3 regions of the Arthrobacter sp. AB6 genome follow, and region 2 is predicted to be linked to each of the others. Evidence: predicted binding sites of a transcription regulator. Region 2 holds the regulator's gene; each other region holds the start of a gene.

Region 1 (3,945 bases), on a different contig from region 2:
GGGCGTCCCCACTGTGGTCAGCAGCACCGAATTCCAGGTACCGCTGGTGGTTGTGCTGGGCCCGGGGTACCGGTAAGCCCGGTTCTTTCACCGGCCGCGCTGCGCGGGGCCGCACCCGGTCCGGGGGCACAGCGTTACGCCTGAATAACGTTTGCCCGCAGCACCGCCGGGTGCCAGCGGCACCAACATGCATTGGCTAGAGTAAATTCCGGGCTTCGGCCCGGCACGGCGGCACCGGCGCAGCATCCCCGGACCTAACGGAAAGAGTGGTCACCATGGCACGAGGAACCGTCAAGTGGTTCAACGCGGAAAAGGGCTACGGGTTCATCACCGTTGACGGCTCCGGCGACGACATCTTCGTCCACTGGTCTGCCATCCAGGGCGAAGGTTACCGGGCACTGGACGAGGGGCAGCGGGTGGAACTGGAAGTCGGCGAAGGCGAGAAGGGCCCCCAGGCGGAAAGCGTCCGGCCGGCCGAGTGAAGCATCTGTTTGTCCCTGCCCGGGCCCTCCGTCCTGCGTTCGCCGCTGCCCTCTGCTCCACGCTGGCCCTCACCGCCTGTTCCGGGGTCACCGGAAACGCCCGCGTGGAAACAGCGGAGGCGTCCGGTGACGGCGCCCTGCGGATTGGCCTCATTCTGGACAACGCGGGGCAAAGCAGCTTCCTGAACGCGCCCCAGGCGGCCGCAGCCAAGCTCGCAGTCAAAGAAATAAATGCTGCCGGCGGCCACAAAGGCCGGCCCGTGGAACTGCTGCCCTATGAAGCCGGCCAGAATACAGCGGCGCAGGCGCAGGCTTTGGTCCAGGCCAAGGCCGACGTAGTGATCGGCCCCACCGACTCCAGCCACGCCAAGGCCGCCGTGGACATCCTCTCCCGGGCCAGGACGCCGATGATCTCGCCGGCCAACACCGCGGCCGGGCTCAGCAGCATCCCCAGCGGCGGATACTACTTCCGGACGGCGGCCGCCGACGTCGCGCAGGGACCGGTGCTGGCTAAGCTCGCCAAGGACGCCGGCGCCTCCACCGTCTTCGTGATGTTTCAGGAAGGTGCCTACGGCACCGACGTCTCCGCCGCCGTCGCCGATTCCGCGGAACAGGCCGGCCTGGACGTGGTTGCCACGGTCGGCTTCAAACCGGGTGAAGCGGGAAGTGCCGCTGCCGCCGCCCGCGGGGCGGAACCCGCCGCCGTCATCCTGGTGGCCCGCGACGGCGCCCAGGGTGCCCTGGCCGAACTCAACAACGCCGCCCTGGCCGGTTCGAAGATCATCCTCAGTGAAGGCGCCTTCGGCCGCTACGCGTCCAAGCTGGGAACCAAAGCCCTGGAGGGCGCCCGTGCCGTGGTCCCCGGAGAGCTGCCATCGGCCGCCTTCCAGGAAAGGCTCCTGGGCATCGATCCGGGCCTGAAGGATGTGTCCTTCGCAGCGGAGACGTATGATGCCGTGACCCTCGCGGCCCTCGCGGCTGCCAAGGCCGAGGACGACTCCGGCCGCTCAATAGCGGCGAACCTCGTCGCCGTCTCCGGCGGGACTGCGGCCGGAGCGGCCGGAGCGGCCGGCGGGGCTGCAACGGCGCCGGGCCCGCCCTGCCCCGGCTACAGGGAATGCCTTGCAGTGAAGGCCTCCGGTGCCGGCATTGATTACGACGGCGAATCCGGCCCGGTTGCCTTCGACGCCAACGGTGACATCACCTCGGCAACGTTCACGGTATTCACCTACGGGGCAGACAACAATCCAACGCCCACCGGCCGCGAAACTGCAGGACGCGCCGGCTGATCGCCGTTGGCGTAGAGATGCCCGCCGCAGCGGTTTCCGCGCCCTTTTCGCTTGCACTCTCACGTGGGGAGTGCTAATTATTGACTTAGCACTCTGACGTACCGACTGCTAAAGCAAAGCCTGGTTCCGGCCGGCGGCGCGCGGCAGCGGGCGAGGAGCGAAGAAACACCTTACTGGAGTGAGATCCGCACCCGGAGGCATACAGAGGCCGCCGGCAAAGGGTCGTCCGTCGCGGGCACTGCAGCGAAGGTTCATTCTTAACGACTGTCCCGAAAGGACTACTGCCGTTATGGCCAAGATCATTGCATTTGATGAAGAGGCACGCCGCGGCCTTGAGCGGGGCCTGAACACCCTCGCCGACGCCGTTAAGGTCACCCTCGGCCCGCGTGGACGCAACGTCGTCCTCGAAAAGAAGTGGGGCGCTCCCACGATCACCAACGATGGTGTTTCCATCGCCAAGGAGATCGAGCTGGACGATCCTTACGAGAAGATCGGCGCCGAGCTGGTCAAGGAAGTTGCCAAGAAGACCGACGACGTCGCTGGCGACGGAACCACCACCGCTACCGTGCTGGCCCAGGCCCTCGTCAAGGAAGGCCTGCGCAACGTTGCCGCCGGCGCCGACCCGCTGTCCCTCAAGCGCGGCATCGAAAAGGCCGTTGAGGCCGTCACCGCCGAGCTGCTGAACTCCGCCAAGGAGATCGAAACCAAGGAAGAGATTGCCGCAACGGCATCCATCTCTGCCGGTGACGAGGAAATCGGTGCGCTGATCGCCGAAGCCCTGGACAAGGTGGGCAAGGAAGGCGTCATCACGGTCGAGGAATCCAACACCTTCGGCCTGGAGCTCGAACTCACCGAAGGCATGCGCTTCGACAAGGGCTACATTTCCGCGTACTTCGTTACCGACGCGGAGCGCCAGGAAACGGTCCTCGAGGATCCGTACATCCTGATCGTCAACTCCAAGATCTCCAACGTCAAGGAACTGGTTGCTGTCCTCGAAAAGGTCATGCAGTCCAACAAGCCGCTGCTGATCATCGCCGAGGACATCGAGGGCGAGGCCCTGGCCACCCTGATCGTCAACAAGATCCGCGGCACCTTCAAGTCCGTGGCCGTCAAGGCTCCGGGCTTCGGTGACCGCCGCAAGGCACAGCTTGCCGACATCGCTGTCCTCACCGGCGGCCAGGTCATCTCCGAGGAAGTCGGACTCAAGCTGGAAAACGCCGGCCTGGAACTCCTGGGCAAGGCGCGCAAGGTTGTTGTCACCAAGGACGAGACCACCATCGTCGAGGGTGCCGGCGACGCCGACCAGATCGCCGGCCGTGTGTCCCAGATCCGCGCCGAGATCGAGAACTCCGATTCGGACTACGACCGCGAGAAGCTGCAGGAACGCCTGGCCAAGCTGGCCGGCGGCGTTGCAGTCATCAAGGCCGGTGCCGCAACCGAGGTTGAGCTCAAGGAGCGCAAGCACCGCATCGAAGACGCAGTGCGCAACGCCAAGGCCGCTGTTGAAGAAGGCATCGTTGCCGGTGGCGGCGTGGCCCTCATCCAGGCCGGCGCCAAGGCATTCGCCAACCTGCAGCTGTCCGGCGACGAGGCCACCGGTGCCAACATCGTCCGCGTGGCCATCGATGCTCCGCTGAAGCAGATCGCCTTCAACGCCGGCCTGGAGCCGGGCGTTGTGGTGGACAAGGTTCGCGGCCTGCCCGCAGGACACGGCCTGAACGCCGCAACCGGCGAGTACGTCGACCTGCTGGCTGCCGGCGTGAACGACCCCGTCAAGGTTACCCGCTCTGCCCTGCAGAACGCGGCTTCCATTGCCGGCCTGTTCCTCACCACCGAAGCTGTAGTTGCCGACAAGCCGGAGAAGAACCCGGCCCCCATGGGCGGCGGCGACGACATGGGCGGCATGGGCGGCTTCTAAGCCCTCCTGCCGGGCCTTGTCCCGCTGTAAACAAAATGCGGCCCCCTCACTGAGGGGGCCGCATTTGTTTTCGTGGAGTGGTTGCGGCAAAGGCCCGGTTTGTCCTGCCGGTCTGGGAGGATGGACCGGTGACAATTACTGCAGCGGCCGACGGTTCGGCCTTGGGAAACCCCGGTCCGGCCGGCTGGGCCTGGTACGTGAACGACGATTGCTGGCGCGCCGGAGGATGGCCCCACGGGACGAACAACCAAGGCGA
Region 2 (3,945 bases):
GGCCGCAACCACCTTTCCGCTCATACGGGTCCCGGCGCCGTCCACGATGTCAACGGACTCGCCGGGGGCAAGCCGCTTCACTGTGACGGCGTGCCGCGCCTCCGGCCCATCCAGGACAAAGACGTCTCCCGCCACCAGTTGGTCAAGGGAACCGGGAGGGGTGAAAAAGACCGGATTGCTCACCGCTACAGGTTACCGAGCCGGTCCCGGAGCTTGGCGAACATGCCCCCGCTGGCTGCAAGCTTGCCCTCGGTGATCTGCTCGCCGCGCATCTTGGCAAGCTGACGCAGGAGGTCCTCCTGCGCGGCGTCGAGTTTGGCTGGAGTCTCGACTTGGAGGTGCACTTTCAGGTCGCCGCGCCCGTACCCGCGAAGGTGGGTCACGCCAAGTCCGCGAAGTGTGATGATCTCGCCGGACTGGGTGCCGGGCTTGACGTCGATTTCCTGCGGTCCGTCGAACGTTTCCAGGCTCACCTCGGTGCCCAGTGCGGCAGCGGTCATGGGAATGTGCAGGGTTGCGTGGAGGTCGTCGTTATCACGGACATAGGTGGCGTCGTTGTTCACGCGGATCTCGACGTAGAGGTCGCCGGCGGGGCCGCCGGCCGGACCTGCTTCGCCCTGGCCGGAGAGCTGGATGCGGGTTCCGGTGGCTACGCCGGCCGGAACCTTGATGGTCAGCGAACGGCGGCTGCGGACGCGTCCCTGGCCGCTGCATTCATTGCAGGGGTCCTTGATGACGGTGCCGAAGCCCTCGCAGGTACCGCACGGGGCGGCGGTCATGACCTGTCCCAGGATGGAGCGCACGGCCCGCTGGACCTGGCCGCTGCCGCCGCAGATGTCGCAGCGTTCCGGATGGGTTCCCGGCCGGCAGCAGGAACCTTCGCAGGTGGGGCACGTGACGGCCGTGTCCACTTCGAGTTTCTTGTTGACGCCGAAGACAGCGTCGCGGAGTTCGATGCGGACACTGATGAGCGCGTCCTGGCCGCGCCTGACGCGGGAAGCCGGGCCGGTTGTTCCGCCGGCGCCGAAGAACGTGTCGAAAATGTCCTGGAACGCGAATCCCTGGCCGGCGTAGCCGCCTCCGCCGAAGCCGTTGTCCGTGCCGTTCTCGTTGCCGGTGGTGTCGTAGACACGGCGCTTCTGCGGGTCCGACAGAACCTCGTAGGCGTGGGTCACGGCCTTGAAGCGGTCCGACGCGTCTTCACCGGGGTTGACGTCCGGGTGAAGGGTGCGCGCCAGTTTGCGGTAGGCCTTCTTGATCTCTTCTCCCGTGGCCTCCGGTGAGACTCCAAGGACGTCGTAGTGGCTGCTCAAAGTTTGTATCTCTTCCTTGTTGTACTGCCTGCAGTTGGACTGCGGAAAATGCTCTGCATGCCCGGGGACGGGAAAACGTCAGGGTCCCAGGATCCGCGAAAGGTAGCGGGCAACGGCCCTGACTGCGGCCATGGTGGTGGGATAATCCATCCTGGTTGGTCCCAGGACACCAATTTTCGCAACGTGGTCCGGTCCGTACCCTGTGGCAACGACGGAGGCCTCGGCCAGGCCGTCGTAGGGATTCTCGCGGCCGATGCTGACGGCCACCCCGCGATGGTCCTGCGCCATTTCGCTTAGCAGGCGCAGCATGACCACCTGTTCCTCAAGCGCTTCCAGGACCGGTCCGATGCTGAGCGGAAAGTCCACGTTGGACCGCGCAAGGTTGGCGGTGCCCGCCATGACCATGCGGTCCTCCCGGCTGCTCTGGGCCAGGCCCTCGAGGCCGACGGCGAGGGCCTGGGCCGCCTGCCTTTGCCCCGGGCCGGCGGTGGCCACCACTGCCGGCAGGGACTGCGCGAGCTGGCTCAGCGGAGTGCCGGCAAGGGAGCCAAGGAACCGTGCCCTCAGGGTGGCGAGGGCGTCGTCCCCCAGGTCCTGGCCGACGTCGATAACGCGCTGTTCCACTTTGCCGCTGTTCGCGATCAGCACCACCAGCACCTTACGCGGTGCGAGGAGGACGAACTCGATATGGCGGACCAGTGCCCGGCTGAGGTGCGGATACTGGACCACGGCAACCTGGTTGGTCAGCTGCGACAACAGGCGGACCGTGCGGTCAAGAACGTCGTCCAGGTCGTCAGACCCTTCCAGCAGCGACTGGATGGCCCTGCGCTCAGCCTGGGACAGGGGTTTGACGGCCGAGATCTGGTCCACGAAGAGCCGGTAACCCTTGTCAGTGGGGATACGCCCGGCGCTGGTGTGCGGAGCGGTGATCAGGCCCTCTTCCTCCAGGGCGGCCATATCGTTCCTGATCGTTGCGCTGGACACACCGAGATGGTGCCGCTCCACCAGGGCCTTGGAACCCACGGGTTCCCGGGAATGGACGTAGTCCTCCACGATTGCACGCAGCACTTCAAGTTTGCGTGGCTCGCTCATACTCCACCTCCATCCAGGGTTCGGGCGGACGCGCCGCCCGCGCTGTGCCACCTCAAGGGTTAGCACTCGACATGCCTCAGTGCTAACAGTCTATTATGACTCCCGCCGTTGCTAGCATTGGTACCGCTCCGGGCGAAAATCCGGACCTGTGACCGAACGCTAGGCGGAGTGAAACCATGCAGTACCAGAACTGGGGCCCACGCGACTTGTCCGCTCCCGCAAAAACTGAACTGCCCGAGGTTCCCGTTGAACGGGGAATGGTGCTTGAGGATGTCCAGTCCGGCTGGGTGGGCGCCGTGACCCGGGTGGAAAAATCCGGCGGCATGCACGTGGTCGCCCTGGAGGACAGGCGCGGAAAATCCCGGTCCTTCCGGCTTGGTTTCGGGTTCCTCCTCGAAGGCCAGGCCATTAAGCTCCTGCCCCCGGCCCCGCGGCAGGCCGCCGGTGCCGTTGCCGGACCCGGCCGGACCGCCTCCGGGTCCGTCCGGGTGGCCGGCCACCGGGCACAGGTGGCCAAGGCCAGCCGCATCTGGGTGGAAGGAAAGCACGACGCCGAACTGGTGGAAAAGGTCTGGGGAGACGACCTGCGCGTGGAAGGCATCGTCGTCGAACCCCTGCACGGCATTGATGACCTGGCGGCGGCAGTTGCAGAGTTCAGGCCGGGACCGGGCAGGCGCCTGGGCGTCCTGGTGGACCACCTGGTGCCGGATTCCAAGGAATCCCGCGTTGCGGACGCCGTCATGGCCTCGCCGGGTGCTGCGGGGAACGTCCTGATTGTGGGCCACCCTTACGTGGACGTGTGGCAGGCCATCCGGCCCGCCGTCCTGGGCATTGAGCAGTGGCCGGTAGTGCCCCGCGGGCAGGACTGGAAGACCGGGATCCTCGCAGCGTTCGGCTGGCCCCATGCCACAAAGGAAGACATCGGGCTTGGCTGGCAGAAACTGCTCGGCGCCGTCCGCTCGTACGCGGACCTGGAAGCTTCCCTGCTGGGCAGGGTCGAGGAAGTCATCGACTTCCTCACCGTGCCCTGAAGGACGGCTCTGCCCGGCGTAAGCATTCCGGGCCGGATATGGGGCCGGTACCAAGTATTCTTGGTATTGCGGATCCTGCAACATTGCAGGCCCGGCACACCCAATAAGCTTTCTTAGCCGGCACCATTGCACTTCAGAAGGAACAGACTGTGGCAGAAAACGCACGCGATCACAGGGACAGCCCGGGCGGCCAGGGCCGTTCGGAGTACCACGGCGTTCCCGCGAATGCGCTGCCCCTGACGGCCAGCGAAGACCGGCAATGGGCCACCATGGCGCACTTCGGGGGCATCCTGGGCTGCGTTCCGTCGCTGCTGATCTACCTGATCTTCCGGGACCGCGGCCCCTTCACGGCGCAGGAATCCAAGGAAGCCCTGAACTTCAGCCTCCCGCCCACCATTGCTGCCCTGGTGGCGAACATCCTGGTGGTCTTCGTCCCCGTGATCGGCAACGTCTTCGCCGTTATTGCCACCCTCATCTGGATTGCGCTCACCTGCTTTTCGGTGGCGGCC
Region 3 (3,945 bases), on a different contig from region 2:
GGCAGGCTTCTCAACAACCAGGGTCTCGGTGGTGAGAACCAGGGCAGCGATGGAAGCTGCATTGCGGAGGGCAGCGCGGGTGACCTTGACGGGGTCGATGACACCGGCAGCGATCAGGTCCTCGTACTCGCCCGACTTGGCGTTGAAGCCGTTGTTGGTTTCGAGCTCGGCAACCTTGGCGGTGATGACGTAGCCATCGAAGCCGGCGTTCTGGGCGATCCAGCGCAGCGGCTGGACGAGCGCGCGGCGGACAATGCCCACGGCAGCGGCGGCGTCGCCTTCGAGTGCCTTGACGGCCGGGTCCTCATCCAGTGCCTTCAGGGCGTGGATCAGGGCCGAGCCACCGCCGGCGACGATACCTTCTTCAAGGGCAGCGCGCGTGGAGGAAACAGCGTCCTCGATGCGGTGCTTCTTCTCCTTGAGCTCAACCTCGGTGGCTGCGCCCACCTTGATGACACCGATGCCGCCGGCCAGCTTGGCCAGGCGCTCCTGGAGCTTTTCACGGTCCCAGTCGGAATCGGTGCGGGTCAGCTCAGCGCGGAGCTGGGCCACGCGTGCTGCCACGTCTTCGGCCGAGCCTGCGCCGTCAACGATGGTGGTGTTGTCCTTGGTGACCGTGATGCGGCGGGCGGTACCCAGCACCTCAAGGCCGACGGTGTCCAGGCTGAGGCCCAGTTCCGGGGAGACAACCTGCGCGCCGGTGAGGGTGGCGATGTCCTGCAGCATGGCCTTGCGGCGGTCGCCGAAGCCGGGAGCCTTGACGGCGACGACGTTCAGCGTGCCGCGGATGCGGTTGACGATCAGCGTGGACAGGGCCTCGCCCTCAACGTCCTCGGCAATGATGAACAGCGGCTTGCCGGCCTGCAGCGCCTTCTCCAGCAACGGCAGGAATTCCTGGATGCTGGAGATCTTGCCCTGGTTGATCAGGATGAGGGCGTCCTCGAGGATTGCTTCCTGGCGTTCCGCGTCCGTGACGAAGTACGGGGACAGGTAGCCCTTGTCGAACTGCATGCCCTCGGTCAGGACCAGTTCGGTCTGCGTGGTGGAGGATTCCTCGATGGTGATCACACCATCCTTGCCGACCTTGCCGAATGCCTCGGCGAGGAGCTCGCCAACCTCGTCGCTCTGGGCGGAGATAGCTGCAACGTTGGCCACCTGGGTGCCTTCAACGGGGCGGGCGTTCTCCAGCAGGCGGGCGGCGACGGCTTCAACGGAAACCTCGATGCCCCGCTTGATCTGGCCGGGGGCTGCGCCTGCCGCTACGTTGCGCAGGCCTTCCTTGACCAGGGCCTGGGCCAGGACGGTTGCCGTGGTGGTGCCGTCACCGGCAACATCGTTGGTCTTGGTCGCCACTTCCTTGGCCAGCTGCGCGCCAAGGTTCTCGTAGGGGTCGTCCAGCTCCACTTCGCGGGCGATGGTGACGCCGTCGTTCGTGATGGTGGGAGCGCCCCACTTCTTGTCCAGGACGACGTTGCGGCCGCGGGGGCCGAGCGTCACCTTGACGGTGTTGGCGAGCTTATCGATGCCGGCTTCAAGAGACCGGCGGGCAGCGTCGTTAAACGCAAGCTGCTTTGCCATGGTTTTGTCCTTTCAAGACAGAACCCCGCGCAGCCGACCAGCAGAATGCATGACCAGCGGCACGGGGATCCGGAGAGTTACTTTACGACGATCGCCAGGACGTCGCGGGCGGACAGCACGAGGTACTCGGTGCCGCCGGTCTTGACTTCGGTTCCGCCGTACTTGGAGTAGATAACGACGTCGCCAACGGCTACGTCGACAGGAACGCGGTTGCCGTCTTCAAAGCGGCCGGGGCCTACTGCAACAACTTCGCCTTCCTGCGGCTTCTCCTGCGCGGAGTCCGGGATGACCAGGCCGGAAGCCGTGGTCTGCTCGGCTTCGAGCGGGCGGACAACAATACGATCCTCAAGAGGCTTAATAGAGACCGACACTCGGACCTCTCCTTTTCGTCAGCAAATTCGTGGACTGGAAAGCTTTCCGCCGTGGCTGGCAACCGTCGTCGCGGTGCCGGCAGCAGCCTGGCTGGCAGCTCTTCATGTGTTAGCACCCTCCTAGGGAGAGTGCTAATGAAGACTCTATGTAAGGGTTAGCACTCGGTCAAGGCGAGTGCCAGCGTTTCGTCACGGGCGGACACCAACCCATGTACATTTGACCGGTGCGAGCAGCCCTGTACCTGACCCTTGCCACCCTCTTCTGGGCAGGCAACTTCGTTGTAGGCCAGGCCGCCATGGAAACCATGCAGCCGCTTCAGCTGACCTTCTGGCGCTGGGCCCTGGCTGCCGTGCCGCTGCTGGTCCTGGCGCAGGCGGTGGACAGGCCGGACTGGCGCGCTGTCCTGCGCCGCTGGCCGATGCTCCTTCTCCTGAGCTGCCTTGGCATGAGCGCCTACACCCTGCTGCTCTACAGTGCGCTGGGGCACACCTCGGCGCTGAATGCATCCCTGGTGACTGCGGCAAACCCTGCCCTGATCATGATCCTGGCTGCCATCCTGCTCCGGGACAGGCCGGGCCCCCTGAGCTGGGTGGGCGTTGCCCTGGGCCTGGCAGGGGTCCTGCTGATCCTGGCCGGCGGCAACCTGCAGCGGCTGCTGACGTTCTCGATCGATGCCGGCGAATGGCTGATCGTCGCGGCCATCACCGTCTGGGGCTTCTACACGATCGCCGCCCGCAGGCTTTCCGTCCCGGCCATTACGTCCACGGCGGTGCAGGTGGCCATGGCGGCGGTTGTCCTGGTTCCCTTTGCGGCGGCCACCGGGGCTGGACTCCCGGCCACATCCTCCGAGGGCTGGTCGCTGGCCTACATCGTCCTGTTCCCCTCCCTGGGTTCCTACCTGCTCTGGAACCTAGCCCTTAAGCACACCACGGCAGCCAACGCCGGCAACTACCTGAACCTCATCGCCGTGTTCACCGCCATCATCACGGTTGCTCTCGGGCAGCCCGTCACGGTCCCGCAAATCCTGGGCGGCGTCCTGGTCATTTCCGGGGTTCTGCTCACCAGTGCGGGCGGAAAGGCACCTCAGCGGCCCAGGTCGTCGAAGTCGACGTCCTCACCGCCGTCGGCCTCGCCTGCGAAATTCCGCCCCCGGTAGAGGAAGAAGGCAGAGGCCAGGGCGGCCAGCAGCGACGCGACGAGGAAGACGACGCTGCCGGCGCGGGCTCCGTCGTACAGCCCGCGGATATCCCGGGCCTCCTGGGTGTCGTCCTTGATGTCGTTGCCGCCCACCGAATAGACCGTGGCGTTGAAGGTATCCAGGAAAAAGATGATCACCAGGAGCGCCAGGCAGACCACCGCCACTACGGAGCTGGCGATCAGTGCCGGCCGGGCGAACCTCGCCGGCCCGCCGTCCCCGGGTTGGTGGTGACGGGACTGCTGCGGACCTGCACTGTGGTTCATGGCTTCAACCCTATCGGCATAGCGCCGGCCCGCTCCTCCACTAGGCTGGAACCCATGGCTCACGCTCCCCAGGACCAGATTGCACCGCTGCTCACCCCTGAAGGCTGGGAGCTCCTGGCGTCCCTGGGCCCCTACCAGGAAGACAAATCCTTCGAGCTGAACTCGGCCCTCCGCAAGGCCGGCCACTCCCCCGAACTGGTTTCCGCCGTCCTGACCCAGTCCCGGCTCCGCACCAAGGCCGCCGCGAAGTTCGGCGAGTTCGCCCGCAGCATGCTGTTCACCCAGGCAGGGCTGGAACAGGCAACCCGGCTGAACGTTGCCGCCCGCCATGCCCAGCGGTTCGCCGAGGCCGGCATCCGCCACGTGGCGGACCTGGGCTGCGGCCTGGCCGCCGACTCGCTGGCGCTGGCCTCCATGGACATCAAGGTCACCGCCGTGGAGATGGATGAGACGACGGCGGCCTGCGCCACGGTGAACCTCATTCCGTTCCCCAACGCCACCGTGGTCCACGCGGACGCCACGGCGGTGCCGCTG

Evidence for each region. The regulator HrcA, encoded in region 2, represses chaperone genes, less so after heat shock. The targets are predictions, from matches to a motif close to TTNGCACTCGNNNNNNNCGAGTGCNAA.
Region 1: a site for HrcA is predicted at 1,857-1,883, ahead of groL (chaperonin GroEL). Genes of this name have one in related genera too.
Region 3: a site for HrcA is predicted at 2,105-2,131, ahead of groES (co-chaperone GroES). Genes of this name have one in related genera too.

Annotation. Positions count from the first base shown of each region.
Region 1 is NZ_JAUZVL010000008.1:7,468-11,412, forward strand. Features, by position in the region: gene Q9R30_RS08505 (LytR C-terminal domain-containing protein) at 1-76, shown strand, start outside; gene Q9R30_RS08510 (cold-shock protein) at 276-482, shown strand; gene Q9R30_RS08515 (ABC transporter substrate-binding protein) at 479-1,771, shown strand; gene groL (chaperonin GroEL) at 2,061-3,689, shown strand; gene Q9R30_RS08525 (ribonuclease HI family protein) at 3,818-3,945, shown strand, end outside.
Region 2 is NZ_JAUZVL010000012.1:22,787-26,731, forward strand. Features, by position in the region: gene Q9R30_RS11180 (16S rRNA (uracil(1498)-N(3))-methyltransferase) at 1-183, opposite strand, end outside; gene dnaJ (molecular chaperone DnaJ) at 186-1,313, opposite strand; gene hrcA (heat-inducible transcriptional repressor HrcA) at 1,392-2,405, opposite strand; gene Q9R30_RS11195 (DUF3097 domain-containing protein) at 2,582-3,436, shown strand; gene Q9R30_RS11200 (DUF4870 domain-containing protein) at 3,586-3,945, shown strand, end outside.
Region 3 is NZ_JAUZVL010000006.1:779-4,723, forward strand. Features, by position in the region: gene groL (chaperonin GroEL) at 1-1,578, opposite strand, end outside; gene groES (co-chaperone GroES) at 1,656-1,949, opposite strand; gene Q9R30_RS06395 (DMT family transporter) at 2,174-3,106, shown strand; gene Q9R30_RS06400 (hypothetical protein) at 3,034-3,411, opposite strand; gene Q9R30_RS06405 (class I SAM-dependent methyltransferase) at 3,466-3,945, shown strand, end outside.